Regions from separate parts of the Pseudomonas sp. Ost2 genome, predicted to be linked through region 1. Evidence: predicted binding sites of a transcription regulator. Region 1 holds the regulator's gene; each other region holds the start of a gene.

Region 1 (4,610 bases):
GAGGGCGTCGACCTTGAACGAACCCTTGCCATGCAACTGGTCGAGCAGGGCTTCGAATTCGTCGTCGGTGATATCGGAGCTTTCCGCCGTCGAGGCCGGTGCGGCCGCCGCGCTCGCCGCTGCGGCGGCTTCGGCGGCAATAGCCTCGGGGGCGAACTGGCCCTTGCCGTGCAACTGATCGAGCAACGACTCGAACTCGGCGTCGGTGATCTCGTCGCTACCCGCTTCGGCGGCGACCGGGGCTGGCGCCGCGGGCGCCTGTGCCTGTTCCTTGACCGCGTTGAGCGAGTCGAGGAGCAGTTCGAATTCATTGTCGGTGATGTCGCCGGAATCGCTTTCGGCGACCGGCTCGACGACCGCTTCCTCCACCACGGCAGCCGGTGCTTCACCAGCAGCGGCCGGCTCCGCCAGGCGCGCCAGGGCGGCCAGCAGTTCCGGGGTGGCCGCGGTGATCGGGCTGCGTTCGCGGACTTCGCCGAACATGCCGTTGACCGCGTCCAGCGCTTCCAGGACCACGTCCATCAGTTCCGAGTCGACGCGACGCTCACCCTTGCGCAGGATGTCGAACACGTTCTCGGCGATGTGACAGCACTCCACCAGCTCGTTGAGCTGGAGGAAGCCGGCGCCCCCTTTTACAGTGTGAAAACCGCGAAAAATGGCATTGAGCAGATCCGCGTCATCCGGGCGGCTTTCCAGCTCGACCAGTTGCTCGGACAGTTGCTCAAGAATCTCGCCGGCCTCAACCAGGAAATCCTGAAGGATCTCTTCATCGGCGCCGAAGCTCATGTGTATGGGTGCTCCTAGAATCCAAGGCTGGAAAGCAAATCGTCGACATCGTCCTGACCGGACATAACGTCTTCACGTTTATCGGCATGAATCTGCGGACCTTCACCCTTTGCCATCTGTTTTTGTGGATCTTTTTCCGCGAGGATGGCTTCGCGGTCATGTTCGATACCCGCAAAACGATCCACCTGGCTGGCCATCAGCACCAGTTTGAGCAGATTGCTTTCGACTTCGGTGACCATCTGCGTGACGCGCTTGATCACCTGGCCGGTAAGGTCCTGGTAATCCTGGGCCAGCAGGATGTCGTTGAGATCGCTCGATACCGCACGGGTCTCCTGCTCGCTGCGCGAAAGGAAACCGTCGACCCGCCGGGCCAGTGCGCGAAACTCTTCGGCACCGACTTCACGCCGCATGAAGCGACCCCAGTCGGCGCTCAGGGCCTTGGCTTCCTCGTTCAGGCCACTGACCCGCGGGGTCGCGCTCTCCACCAGGTCCATGGTGCGATTGGCCGCCGCCTCGGTCAGCCTGACCACATAGGACAGGCGCTCGGTGGCGTCGGTGATCTGCGAAACTTCCTCGGCTTGCGGCATGGTCGGGTCAATCTGGAAATTGACGATCGCACTGTGCAGCTCGCGGGTCAGCTTGCCGACTTCCAGATACAGGCCGCGGTCACGGGTCTGGTTCAGCTCATGGATCATTTGCACCGCATCGCCGAAACGGCCTTTTTCAAGGCTGTCGACCAGTTCACGGGCATGTTTTTTCAGGGTCGATTCAAAATCGCCCAGTGAAGATTCGTTGTGCTCCATAGCGCCCCCGTGGCGGACTTCATCAACCGATGCGTTCGAAGATCTTTTCGATCTTCTCTTTCAGCGCCTGGGCCGTGAATGGTTTGACCACATAGCCGTTGACGCCGGCCTGGGCGGCTTCGATGATCTGCTCGCGCTTGGCTTCGGCCGTGACCATCAGGACCGGCAGGTGCTTGAGCTTTTCATCGGCACGCACGTGGCGCAGCAGGTCGATGCCGGTCATGCCGGGCATGTTCCAGTCGGTGACCAGAAAGTCGATGCTACCGCTGTTGAGGACCGGAATGGCGGTAGTACCGTCATCGGCCTCGACCGTGTTGGTGAACCCGAGGTCACGCAACAGGTTCTTGATGATCCGCCGCATCGTTGAGAAGTCATCAACAATGAGGATTTTCATGTTCTTGTTCAATTCGACCTCCAAGCAGTCTTAAACGCGTTTCAGCACCTGAACGCGCTGTTCAATCAATTCGGCACAACACTCGACTACTGCATGGAAACCACAACCGGCCGAGCCGCCGACACACCGTCAAACGCTGCATCGGTCTCGTTCGCAGTGTCCCCACACTGCCTGTCAACGCGCTCGCCACTCTCCCAAACGCCCCCGCAAGCGGGCCGCGCACTGGCTGTGTAACTGGCTGACTCGCGATTCGCTGACCCCCAGTACCTCACCGATTTCCTTGAGGTTCAGCTCCTCGTCGTAGTACAGCGCCAAGACCAGTCGCTCACGCTCCGGCAAATTGGCAATCGCATCCGCCAGCGCCGCCTGGAAGCGTTCATCCTCCAGATCGCGTGACGGCTCGAGATGAGCACTCGCGCCATCCTCGTGCAGCCCTTCATGCTCGCCGTCCTGCAACAGGTCGTCGAAACTGAACAATCGGCTGCCCAGGGTATCGTTCAAAATCCCGTAATAATCATCGAGACTCAATTGGAGTTCGGCTGCAACCTCGTGATCTTTAGCGTCACGACCGGTTTTCGCTTCAATTGCCCTGATTGCGTCACTGACCATACGGGTATTGCGGTGTACCGAACGGGGTGCCCAGTCGCCCTTGCGGACCTCATCGAGCATCGCGCCGCGAATCCGGATACCGGCATAGGTCTCGAAACTCGCACCTTTGCTGGAGTCATACTTGGTCGAGACTTCCAGCAGGCCGATCATGCCCGCCTGGATCAGGTCCTCGACCTGCACACTGGCCGGCAGCCGCGCCAGCAAGTGATAGGCGATCCGCTTGACCAGAGGCGCATAACGCTCGATCAACTCATACTGGCTGTCACGCGACGACTTGGAATACATGCGATAGCCACTGGCAGTCATAGCACTGGTCCCGCACTCGTCTGATGCACCAGACGTTCGACGAAGAACTCCAGGTGCCCGCGTGGGTTGGCGGGCAACGGCCAGGTGTCGACCTTCTGGGCAATGGCCTTGAACGCCAGGGCGCATTTCGAACGAGGGAACGCTTCGTAGACCGCGCGCTGCTTCTGCACGGCCTTGCGTACGCATTCATCGTAGGGAACGGCACCGACGTATTGTAGGGCTACATCGAGGAAGCGATCCGTGACCTTGGTCAACTTGGCGAACAGATTGCGACCTTCCTGGGGGCTCTGGGCCATGTTGGCCAGCACGCGGAAACGGTTCATGCCGTAGTCGCGGTTGAGCAGCTTGATCAGGGCATAGGCGTCAGTGATCGAGGTCGGCTCGTCGCAGACCACCAGCAGGACTTCCTGGGCCGCGCGGACAAAACTGACTACCGAGTCACCAATACCCGCAGCGGTGTCGATCACCAGCACATCGAGGTTGTCGCCAATATCGCTGAACGCCTGGATCAGGCCGGCATGCTGGGCCGGGCTCAGGTGGACCATGCTCTGGGTGCCGGAGGCGGCCGGCACGATACGGATCCCGCCCGGCCCCTGCAACAGCACATCACGCAACTCACAGCGCCCCTCGACCACGTCGGCCAGGGTGCGTTTGGGGGTCAGCCCCAGCAGGACGTCGACATTCGCCAGCCCCAGGTCGGCGTCCAGCAGCATGACCCGCCGGCCAAGCTCAGCCAGCGCCAGGGACAAGTTCACTGACACGTTAGTCTTCCCGACGCCACCCTTGCCGCCGGTCACCGCGATCACCTGTACGGGATGCATGCTGCCCATGTTCTCTTCTTACCTTGTCTTGCTTAGACGGAAGGCCACATAACTGGCTGCGCGTTCCCGGAGGGAACTAATGCCTGGCAGACCATCGATGTAGGTGCATTGCAACGTCTTCATGATTACCTCAACCCACTCGTTTGGACGGGCTGTGGTAGATGTCAGCGAACATATCGGCCATGGCCTCTTCGCTGGGTTCTTCCTGCATTTGCACACTGACTGCGCGGCTCACCAGCTGGTGGCGGCGCGGCAAATGCAGATCGTCCGGAATCCTTGGACCATCGGTCAGATAGGCCACCGGCAATTCGTGGCTGATGGCCAGGCTCAGCACTTCGCCGAGACTCGCCGTTTCATCCAGTTTAGTCAGGATGCAGCCAGCCAGCCCGCAGCGCTTGTAGCTGTGGTAGGCGGCGGTCAACACCTGTTTCTGGCTGGTCGTGGCCAGGACCAGGTAATTCTTGGCCTTGATCCCGCGTCCGGCCAGGCTTTCCAGTTGCATGCGCAGCGCCGGGTCGCTGGCCTGCAGGCCGGCGGTATCGATCAGCACGACGCGCTTGCGCAGCAGCGGATCGAGGGCTTGCGCCAGGGACTGGCCCGGGTCGACGTGGGTCACGGGTACGTTGAGGATCCGCCCCAGGGTCTTGAGCTGTTCCTGGGCACCGATACGGAAGCTGTCCATGCTGACCAGGGCGATGTTCTGCGCACCGTACTTGAGCACGTAGCGCGCCGCCAGCTTGGCCAGCGTGGTGGTCTTGCCCATGCCGGCCGGACCGACCATGGCTATGACCCCGCCCTCTTCCAAGGGTTCGATCTCGGGAGTGACGATCATCCGGGCCAGGTGCGCCAGCAGCATACGCCAGGCCTGACGCGGCTCTTCGATGCCGGTGA
Region 2 (4,610 bases), 2.0 Mb from region 1:
TCAAGTTGAGATAATCCTACTTGTGAAACCAATGGCTGATTAGTCGGCTAAAATGCGATAGTTTGTCCCACTCATAGAACAACCGAGTAACGATCATGCAGGACCTCAACGATCTCTACTACTTCGCCAAGGTGGTGGAAGCCGGTGGCTTCGCCGCCGCCGGGCGTTTGCTGGGGATTCCCAAGTCGCGCCTGTCGCGACGCATCGCCGAACTCGAGGACCGTCTCGGCGCACGCCTGCTGCAACGCACCACGCGGCAATTGAAACTGACCGCCGTCGGCGAACGCTACCTGCGCCATTGCCAGGCGATGCTGCTGGAGGCGGAAATGGCTGACGAGGCCGTGGCCAGCATGTCCAGCGAACCCCGCGGGCGGCTGCGGGTATCGTGCCCGGTGGGACTGGCCCAGGAATTCATGCCGTGGGTGATTTCCAGCTTCCTGGCGGCGCACCCGCTGGTCCAGCTGGAAGTGTTGATGGTCAACCGCCGCGTCGACCTGGTCACCGAAGGTATCGATGTGGCCCTGCGGGTTCGCGAACACGGCGACGAAGACCCGTTGCTGGTGACCCGGCGGCTGCGCCAGGCACAGACCTTCATGCTGGCGACGCCGGCCTTCCTCCAGGAACACCCGGTCAACAGCCTGGAGGATCTCAAGGACGCGCCGATTCTCGGCGCCCTCGAGGCGGACCGGCTGGTCCACCTGAGCCTGCTGGACGAGGATGGGCACAAACGCGAGTTGAGCCTCGAAGCCCGTCTGGGGGTGGACGACTTTGTCGTGCGCAAGGCCTGCGCACTCGCCGGCCTGGGCTTTACCGTACTGCCCATGTTGTACTGCGAGGAAGAGCTGGCCAATGGTACGTTTGTGCGGATCCTGCCCCAGTGGTCGTTGCCCGGCGGCTGGTTGCAGGCGGTCTACCCCCATCGACGCGGGGTATTGCCGGCCGTGCGGGCCTGGATCGATCACCTGGCCGAAGTATTCAAAGGATGCGGAGACAAGACCCTGTGAAAGAAGCAACGATGAACGCGGAGGCAGTGGCGCGTTTCTGCCTTGAGCTGCCCGGAGCCCGGGAGGACTACAAATGGGGCGGCGTACGGGTGTTTTCCATTGCCGGGACCAAGATGTTCGCGCTGCTCAACCTGAGCGGCGACACCCTGTCATTCAAGGTCGACAAGGACCTGTTCCTCGGCCATATCGACCGTCCGGGCATCCGCCCCGCACCTTATCTGGCCCGTGCCTACTGGATCACCATGACGGCGCCCTACCCCCTGGGCACCGGGGAACTGCAGGAACTGCTCAAGCGCTCCCATCAACTGGTGGTCGGCAAGCTGCCCAAACGCACCCAGGTCGGCCTGCTGCTCTAGGCCTGGCGCTATAGAAAGGACAAGTGGGCCAGGCTGGCGCCAAGAAACAGCTGGTCGATCCAGAACACCTGGTGCAGCAGCACGATGGCCCAGAACACCAGTTGGAAGGACAGCTTGCGGGTCTTGTGCCGGAAGGCCTGCTGGGCGATCAGCGCTCCCGGCCAACCACCCAGCAACTCGACGCCGTGCAGGACCTTCTCCGGCGTGCGCCAAGTGTCGTTGCGCGCCTTGCGCTTGTCGCTCCAGTAGAGGAAGAACGCCAGCAGGCTCGCGACGCCATAGCCCCACAGTGGCCAGGAAACACCACCGGACAGCCACATCTTCAGCGCGCCGAAGCCCGGCAGCACGCAGAGCACCAGCCAGATCGCCCATTTGAGCCTGAGGTGCTGCAGGCGGCCAGCGGACGCCGGACGGTTGCGTTCCGGAGTTTGCGGGCCCTTCATCCTTTGGTCGACCAGTCGACCCAGCCGAACTGCCAGGTGGCCAGGATCACCAGGCCGAACACGATCCGATACCAGGCGAACGCCGCGTAGCTGTGGCTGGCGATGAATTTCAGCAGGCCACGCACGGCGATCATCGCGAACACGAAGGACGTCACGAAGCCCACGGCGAATACCGGCAGGTCGGCCATCTGGAACTGGTGGCGGAAGCCATAGCCGGAATACACCGCGGCGGCGACCATGGTCGGCATCGCCAGGAAGAACGAGAACTCGGTGGCGGTCTTGCGCGACAGGCCGAACAACAGGCCGCCGATAATCGTCGCACCCGAGCGCGAAGTACCGGGAATCATCGCCAGGCACTGGGCGAAACCGACTTTCAAGGCATCTTTCCAGGTGATTTCATCGACGGTCTCGGCACGCACCACATGCTCCCGGCGCTCGGCCCAGAGAATGACCAGGCCGCCGACCACCAGCGCCGTGGCGACGGTAATCGGGTTGAACAGATAGGTGGCGATGACCTCCTTGAACAGCACCCCGAGAACCACCGCCGGCATGAATGCCACCAGCAGGTTGACGGTGAAGCGTTGTGCCGTGCGCTGGCTCGGCAGATCGCGCACCACGGTGAAAATCTTCTGGCGAAACTCCCAGACCACCGCCAGGATCGCCGCGAGCTGAATAATGATATTGAAGGCAATCGCCCGCTCACCGCCAAAACCGAGCAGATCCGCCACGATGATCTGGTGTCCGGTGCTGGAAATCGGCAGGAATTCGGTCAAGCCCTCGACAATACCCAGTATCAACGCCTGTGCGGCGGTCCAAAGATCCATCATTCCCCCTCAAGGCCCGCCCCTGCGGGTCCTTACAAAAATCGAAAGCCGCGGATCGGCCACTGGCGTCATTCCGCGTCGAGCCTGTCTCACCACCTGTCGCCAAACCGTGAAAAATGCCTGAAAAATCAGACATGAACTCAGGTTTGCCGGTTTCGGGCCGAAATCCTATCAGACATGCCTGTTTGTCGCTGCCCCGATAGTAGCCATAAGCAGGCTGGGCACCGCGGGGAAAACCTGCTGGTATGGACCCCGCGATGACACAACAACAAGAAAAGGGAATGGTGGTCTTATGAAAAGCTTGCGCAGTGTGTCGATCAGTCGACGCTTGTGGCTCATCCTGATTGTGGCGGTGGTGATGCTGCTGACCCTGGGCCTGTTGATGCTCAAGCAGATCCACGACGACCTTTATCACGCCAAGGCGCAGAAGACCCAGCATGTGGTCCAGACCGCCAGCGGGATCCTCGATTATTTCCACGGCCTGGAAACGGCCGGCACCCTGACCCGCGAGGCGGCGCAGAAACAGGCGTTGAGCGCGGTACGGGGGCTGCGTTATGACCAGAATGACTATTTCTGGATCAATGACCTGCGGCCGGTGATGGTCATGCACCCGGCCAATCCCAAGCTCGAAGGCCAGGACCTGTCCGGGATCAAGGACCCCGACGGTTATGCGCTGTTCAACGAGATGGTCATCCTCGCCAAGGCCAAGGGCGCCGGCATGATCGACTATCGCTGGCCGAAACCGGGGGCCAGTGCCCCGGTGGAGAAGACCTCCTACGTGCAGCTGTTCCAGCCCTGGGGCTGGATCATCGGCTCCGGCGTCTATATCGATGACATGCAGGCCGAATTCTACGGCCAGGTCCGCAACGCCTCGCTGATCGGCATCGCCATTGCCGCGCTCATGGCCCTGCTGGTGCTGTTGATCGGTCGCAGTATCGTGCGCCCGTTGCAGGAAACCGTGGATGCCATGGCCAATATCGCCAGCGGCGAAAGCGACCTGACCCGCAGCCTCGATACCCACGGCCAGGACGAAGTGACCCAGCTGGCCCGACACTTCAATGCCTTTACCAGCAAGTTGCGCGGCGTCGTCAGCCAGTTGCAGGACTCGGCCGGCGCCCTCGGGCAGTCCTCCAGCGACCTGGGCAACAATGCGGTCCAGGCCCAGGCGCGCAGCCAGCAGCAATCGCAGCAGATGGAGATGGTCGCGACAGCGATCAACGAAGTCACCTATGGCGTCCAGGATGTCGCCAAGAACGCCGAACAGGCCGCCAGCGAAATGCGTGACGCCGAGGCCCAGGCCCGCCAGGGCCAGTTGAATATCGATAACAGCCTGCAACAGATCGATCACCTGTCCGTCACCATCGACCAGGCGGTCGAGGTGATCCGGACCCTCGCCGCCGAGAGCACGCAGATCGGCAGCGTCCTGGAAGTGATCCGCTCCATCGCCGAGCAGACCAATCTGCTGGCGCTGAACGCCGCCATCGAGGCGGCCCGCGCCGGTGAACAGGGTCGCGGCTTCGCCGTGGTGGCCGACGAAGTACGCCTGCTGGCCCAGCGGACACAGAAGTCCACGGCGGAGATCCAGTCGATGATCGAGCGCCTGCAGAACCATTCCGAAGCGGCGGTCAAGGTGATCGGCGACAGCAGTCGCGCCTCGCAACTGACCATCGAGCAAGCCGGGCTGGCGGGAGAAAGCCTGAACGCCATCGGCCAGGCCCTGCGCAACCTCAACGGCCTCAATGCCTCGATTGCCAGTGCCACCCTGCAGCAGGCCCATGTGGTCGAGGACATCAACCAGAACGTCACCGAGGCCGCGGGACTGTCCCACAGCACAGCGCTGGCCGCCGAGCAGTCGAGTGTCGACAGCAGCCAGCTCAAGGCCCTGAGCGAACAGCTCAACGGCCTGCTGAGGCAGTTCCGGATCTGATTCCTCTCGGGCAAGTCCCTGATGGCTTCCATGCACCTGTACGGAAGCCATCAACC
Region 3 (4,610 bases), 340 kb from region 1:
GGAAATGTCTTCCAGCGCCAGCTTGCCGCTCTCGGCGTTTTTCAACAGGTCTTCCTGCTGGGCGGTCGAGAGCTGGGCGAAGGCTTTGCCGGCGAAGTTTTTCTGGCAACTGGCGTCAATGGCCTTGATCCCGACCCGCAGGGTTTCGCGCAACGTGAGGCGGCCCTGGTAGCCAAACTCCGGCGCCGCTTCGATGAATGGCCCCTGCATGTACCAGATGCCGCCATTGGCATAGGGCGTCTGCATGTGCCGGTCGAGAAACTCCGGTACGCCGAGTTCGACGGCACCAGGGCCAACCTGATCGGACGGAATCAGGCGGTCGCAGGCTGCAATCAGGAAGGCCCACTCCTGCGGGGTGAAGAACGTCGGTTTGTAGTCAGCGACCTTGGCTGGTACCGGCGTACCGGTCTGGCTGTCGCTTGCCGGGGTCTGCGCGAAGGCGCCAGTGGAAAGGCCGGTACTGGCCAGTGTGACAACAGGGATCATCGTCAACGACTTGCGTAGAAAGTCGCGACGCCCTGGGGAGGTATCGTTCTCGGACATCGGTTACTCACTCCTGGGTCTAAACACGGGTGTACATGGGTTTTTCTTATGATTTGCCGTGGGAAACGGCAAATTGATTGCTACCTAATTATTATCAAGCTAACAAATAACCCGTAGCTAAAACGGTTATCACCACCTGTTTCAGGGTAATGGCGCACTTGTTCAGATCTTGAATTGGCGTACCAGGCCGTTCAGGTTGGCACCCAGCGAAGACACATCACGCATGGTGCGCGCGCTTTGCTCGGTTTCATCGGCCAGGCTTTCCACCGCGCCAGCAATCTGATGCACGCTGCGGTTGATCTCTTCGGCGACCGAGGTCTGCTCTTCGGCGGCACTGGCAATCTGCGCGTTCATCGCGTTGATCGTGCCGATCAGGTCCGAGATCGAATCCAGCGAAACCCCCACTTCGTTGGTCTGCTGGTTCGCACCCTCGCCGGCTTCGGTCGAACGATGCATCGCGGCGACCGAGGCAGTGGTACCCGCTTCCAGGCGCGTGATCATGTCCTGGATCTCTTGAGTGCTTTGTTGCGTGCGGCTGGCGAGTGCGCGAACTTCATCGGCGACCACCGCAAAACCACGACCGGCTTCACCAGCACGCGCGGCTTCAATCGCGGCGTTGAGCGCCAGCAAATTGGTCTGGTCGGCAATCGAGCGAATCACATCGAGCACCGAGACAATGGAGCGCACGTCCTGTTGCAGGTTGTCGAGGCTGGTACCGCTCAGGCGAATATCCGATACCAGTGCGCTCATTCCCTTGATGTTGTCGCCCACTACCTTGCGCGCGACATGGCCTTGCTGGTCGGTCTCTGCCGCAGCCTGGGCAGCACGCTGGGCACTGACCGCGACTTCCTGGGCTGCCGCCGACATTTCATGGATAGCGGTGGCAACCTGGTCGGTCTCGTTGCGCTGGCGCTGCATCGCTTGTTCAGAACGCAAGGTTTGCTGGGTCGCCTGATGCACCAGACCGTCGAGGTCGGTAGTCATCTTCGCCACCTGGCTGACCATGGTGTGGATCTTGTCGACGAACCGGTTGAACGAGGCGGCGAGATCACCCAACTCATCGTTGCTGGTGATCGCCAGGCGATGGGTAAGGTCACCGTCCCCGGCGGCAATGTCATCCAGGTTGGTCTTGAGCACACGCAGCGGGCGGACAACACCATTGGCGGTCCAGATACCGGCCGTTGCGGTTACCAGCAACAGCACCAGGGTCACCAGGAAGATGCTGCCCAGCAGAGCGCGGGTGCGTTCGGTTACCGCTGCCTGCTCCAGCACCATGGCGGCGTCGATGTCATCCATATTGATTGCGCTGCCGAGCACCATGTCCCATTTTTCCAGGTAAATGGTGTAGCCAAGCTTGGGCACCTGAACACTTTCCTGGCCTGGTTTTGGCGCGAAGTAATCGACGTAGTGCTTGCCGTTTTTAGCCACTTCGACAAAGGTCTGGTAGTGGAAGGAACCGTCCGGATCCTTGGTGTCCCAGAAGCTCTTGCCGATCCCGGCGGTGCTGTCGCCACGGAAGATACGCACGCCTTTGGTGTCGTAACCGAAGAAGTAGCCTTCCTCCCCGAACTTTACCGGTTTGAGCAATTCGAGGGCCTTGTCACGGGCCGCCATATCGCCCTTTGCCGAGGCATCGTGCAGCGGCTTGATGGTGGTCAGGGCCACCTCGACATAGTTCTTCAGCACGTCACGATTGCGCTTGATCAAACCATCCCGGGTTTCGAGCATTTGCTGGTCGGCAGTGCGCTGCAACATCCACGACGCAAGGCCGCTGATAATCAATGCGAACAACAACGAGGGGATGATAGCCAGACACAGCAATTTGCCTTTGACTGTAAGCTTCATGAACGATATGTCCTCCAGGTCAGTGTGGTTTTTCAGCGTATCGACCCGGTTAGAAATATCTTGATAAAAATGATGGCATTTTGACGTCAAACATTAGTCGACGTACTCCGCGTATGAAAATTCCTCAGCGCCTCTCCTCTATAACCGGCAGCTCCCGAGTCCCGGCCCTGAGAAACCTCAGGATCTCGTACGCGACAATCTCCGGTGCCTCACGCTGGGGAAAGTGCCCCGCTCCGTCGATCAGCACGCGTTCGTAGCGCGCCGAGAAGTAGCCTTCGCGTCCCTTGGAACTGTCCGGGTGATTGCAACTGTCCGCACCACCGTGCAGCACCAGCGTGGGTACCGACAATACCGGTGCCGGGTTGAGCCTGGCTTCTTCGGCACGGGAGGCCGCGTCACCTTCGACGAAACCCCAGCGATGCCGGTAGGAATGCAATACCACCGCAGCCCAGTCCGGCCCTGCGAAGGCGCGACAGGCGGTCTGGAAATCCTGCTCCGTGTACCAGCCGGCGGGCGACCAGGTGTCCCACATCATGCGGGCGAAGACATTGCGCTCGTGCTCGACGACCTGCTGGCCGCGGGGTGTCGCCATGAACCAGTGGTACCAGTAATTGCGCGCCTGCTGCAGGGAAATCACCTGGTTCGGATCGTTGGTGCCGTAGCCGACCGACAGCATCACCAACCCCGCGGCCACACCGGGCCTGAGTCCACAGGCATTGGCCACGGCCCTGGCGCCCCAGTCATGCCCGACCAGTACCGGACGATCGAGCCCCAGGGCATCGATGAAATCCAGCAGGTCCATGCCCAGCGCTGCCAGCGCGCCACTGCGCGGCGTATCGTCATGGCGAAAACGCGTCGGTGCAAAACCCCGGAGTGCCGGCGCCAGCACCCGGTAGCCGGCTTCGGCCAGATGGCCGGCAGTGCGTGTCCAGGTCTCGGGACTGTCCGGCCAGCCATGGACCAGCACGGCCACCCGGGCTCCAGCGGGGTTCCACTCCAGGTAGGCGATGTCCAGCAACGGCGTAGTGACAAATGAGTAGTTCATGGCGATTCCTGCGGAGTTGGCGGTTGTCTGGAGAAAGACTACCGTCGCCACCACGAATCATTCATGATGAGTAAAGGCCTATTATCAATTTTTCAAGTTGAATCAGTGATGAACACGGACCGCTCCCTCGTCGCCCTTTCCGCCTCCCTCGACATTGCCTTGCTGCGCACGTTTCTCACGGTGGTCGACACCCACAGCTTCGCCTCGGCCGCCGACCTGCTGGCGCTGACACCCTCGGCGGTGAGCGGGCATATCAAGCGCCTCGAAGACGATGTCGCGGTGAAGCTGCTGTCGCGTACCACGCGCCGCCTGTCCCTGACCGCCGAGGGCGAGATCCTCTACACCTATGCCCGCAATATCCTCAGCCTGGAACGCGAGGCCCGGGCAAAACTGCGGGGAGCCCATATTCAAGGGCGGATCCGCGTCGGCTCCTCGGAAGACTTTGCCGGCACCTGGCTGGCCGCCGTGCTGCAGTCCTTCAGCCGCAGCCATCCACGGGCCTCCATCGAGTTGAAGGTCGGCATCACTTCCGATCTGGTGCAACAGCGGCAACTCGGCCAGCTCGACGTGGTGTTCGGCAAGCAGTGCAGCCGGGTGGACGAAGGCGGCGAATTGCTATGGGAAGAACCGCTGGTCTGGGCCTACGCCGCGAAAATCCCCCTGGATACCGCGATCCCCTTGCCCCTGGCCGTCTTTCCGGAACCTTGCGTCTACCGGGAGGCGGCCATCCAGGCGCTGGCCGTGGCGGGAACGCCCTGGCGCCTGGCGTTTGAAAGCAGCAGCATGGCCGGTTGCATTGCCGCGGCCCTGGCAGGCTTCGCCGTAACCCCGATTGCCCGCAGCCAGTTGCGCGACGGACTCAGGGAGCTGGGCCCGGCCGAGGGTCTTCCAGCGCTGGCGAACGCACGTTTCCATGCCTTTTCCGACCGCGCCGACCCAGCCATCCATGCGCTGATCGAGTCTGTGCAGGAGATCGGCAGGCGCCGGCGGTTCATCGATCAATAAGCTTCGACCTCCCCCCACGTATCACAGTGTGTACAGCCTTGCGCCGGACACACTGACTCAAGCTGTCGCCGCCAGCGGACACACCGTGGATACATCCACGCGATGAACTGTGCCGGTCCCAAGCCACCCGCACCGGGTGGCCCGATCATCACAGTGCAGGGTTCACCCAGGA

The links. Region 1 encodes FliA, which starts transcription of late flagellar genes. Its sites were predicted from a motif close to CTAAAGTTTNNNNNNNNNNNGCCGNTAA; they were not measured.
Region 2: KI243_RS15020 (methyl-accepting chemotaxis protein) is a predicted target of FliA. The motif match lies at 2,767-2,794, and genes of this name have one in related genera.
Region 3: KI243_RS21935 (methyl-accepting chemotaxis protein) is a predicted target of FliA. The motif match lies at 2,458-2,485, and genes of this name have one in related genera.

Annotation. Positions count from the first base shown of each region.
Region 1 covers NZ_AP021904.1:5,368,105-5,372,714, forward strand. The annotation lists gene KI243_RS23480 (chemotaxis protein CheA) at 1-786, opposite strand, end outside; gene KI243_RS23485 (protein phosphatase CheZ) at 801-1,589, opposite strand; gene KI243_RS23490 (chemotaxis response regulator CheY) at 1,612-1,983, opposite strand; gene fliA (RNA polymerase sigma factor FliA) at 2,158-2,898, opposite strand; gene fleN (flagellar synthesis regulator FleN) at 2,895-3,728, opposite strand; gene flhF (flagellar biosynthesis protein FlhF) at 3,850-4,610, opposite strand, start outside.
Region 2 covers NZ_AP021904.1:3,384,580-3,389,189, reverse strand. The annotation lists gene KI243_RS15040 (LysR substrate-binding domain-containing protein) at 96-1,004, shown strand; gene KI243_RS15035 (MmcQ/YjbR family DNA-binding protein) at 1,016-1,360, shown strand; gene KI243_RS15030 (DUF1294 domain-containing protein) at 1,369-1,803, opposite strand; gene KI243_RS15025 (undecaprenyl-diphosphate phosphatase) at 1,800-2,627, opposite strand; gene KI243_RS15020 (methyl-accepting chemotaxis protein) at 2,920-4,554, shown strand.
Region 3 covers NZ_AP021904.1:5,025,505-5,030,114, forward strand. The annotation lists gene KI243_RS21930 (gluconate 2-dehydrogenase subunit 3 family protein) at 1-543, opposite strand, end outside; gene KI243_RS21935 (methyl-accepting chemotaxis protein) at 706-2,388, opposite strand; gene KI243_RS21940 (alpha/beta hydrolase) at 2,513-3,433, opposite strand; gene KI243_RS21945 (LysR substrate-binding domain-containing protein) at 3,542-4,438, shown strand.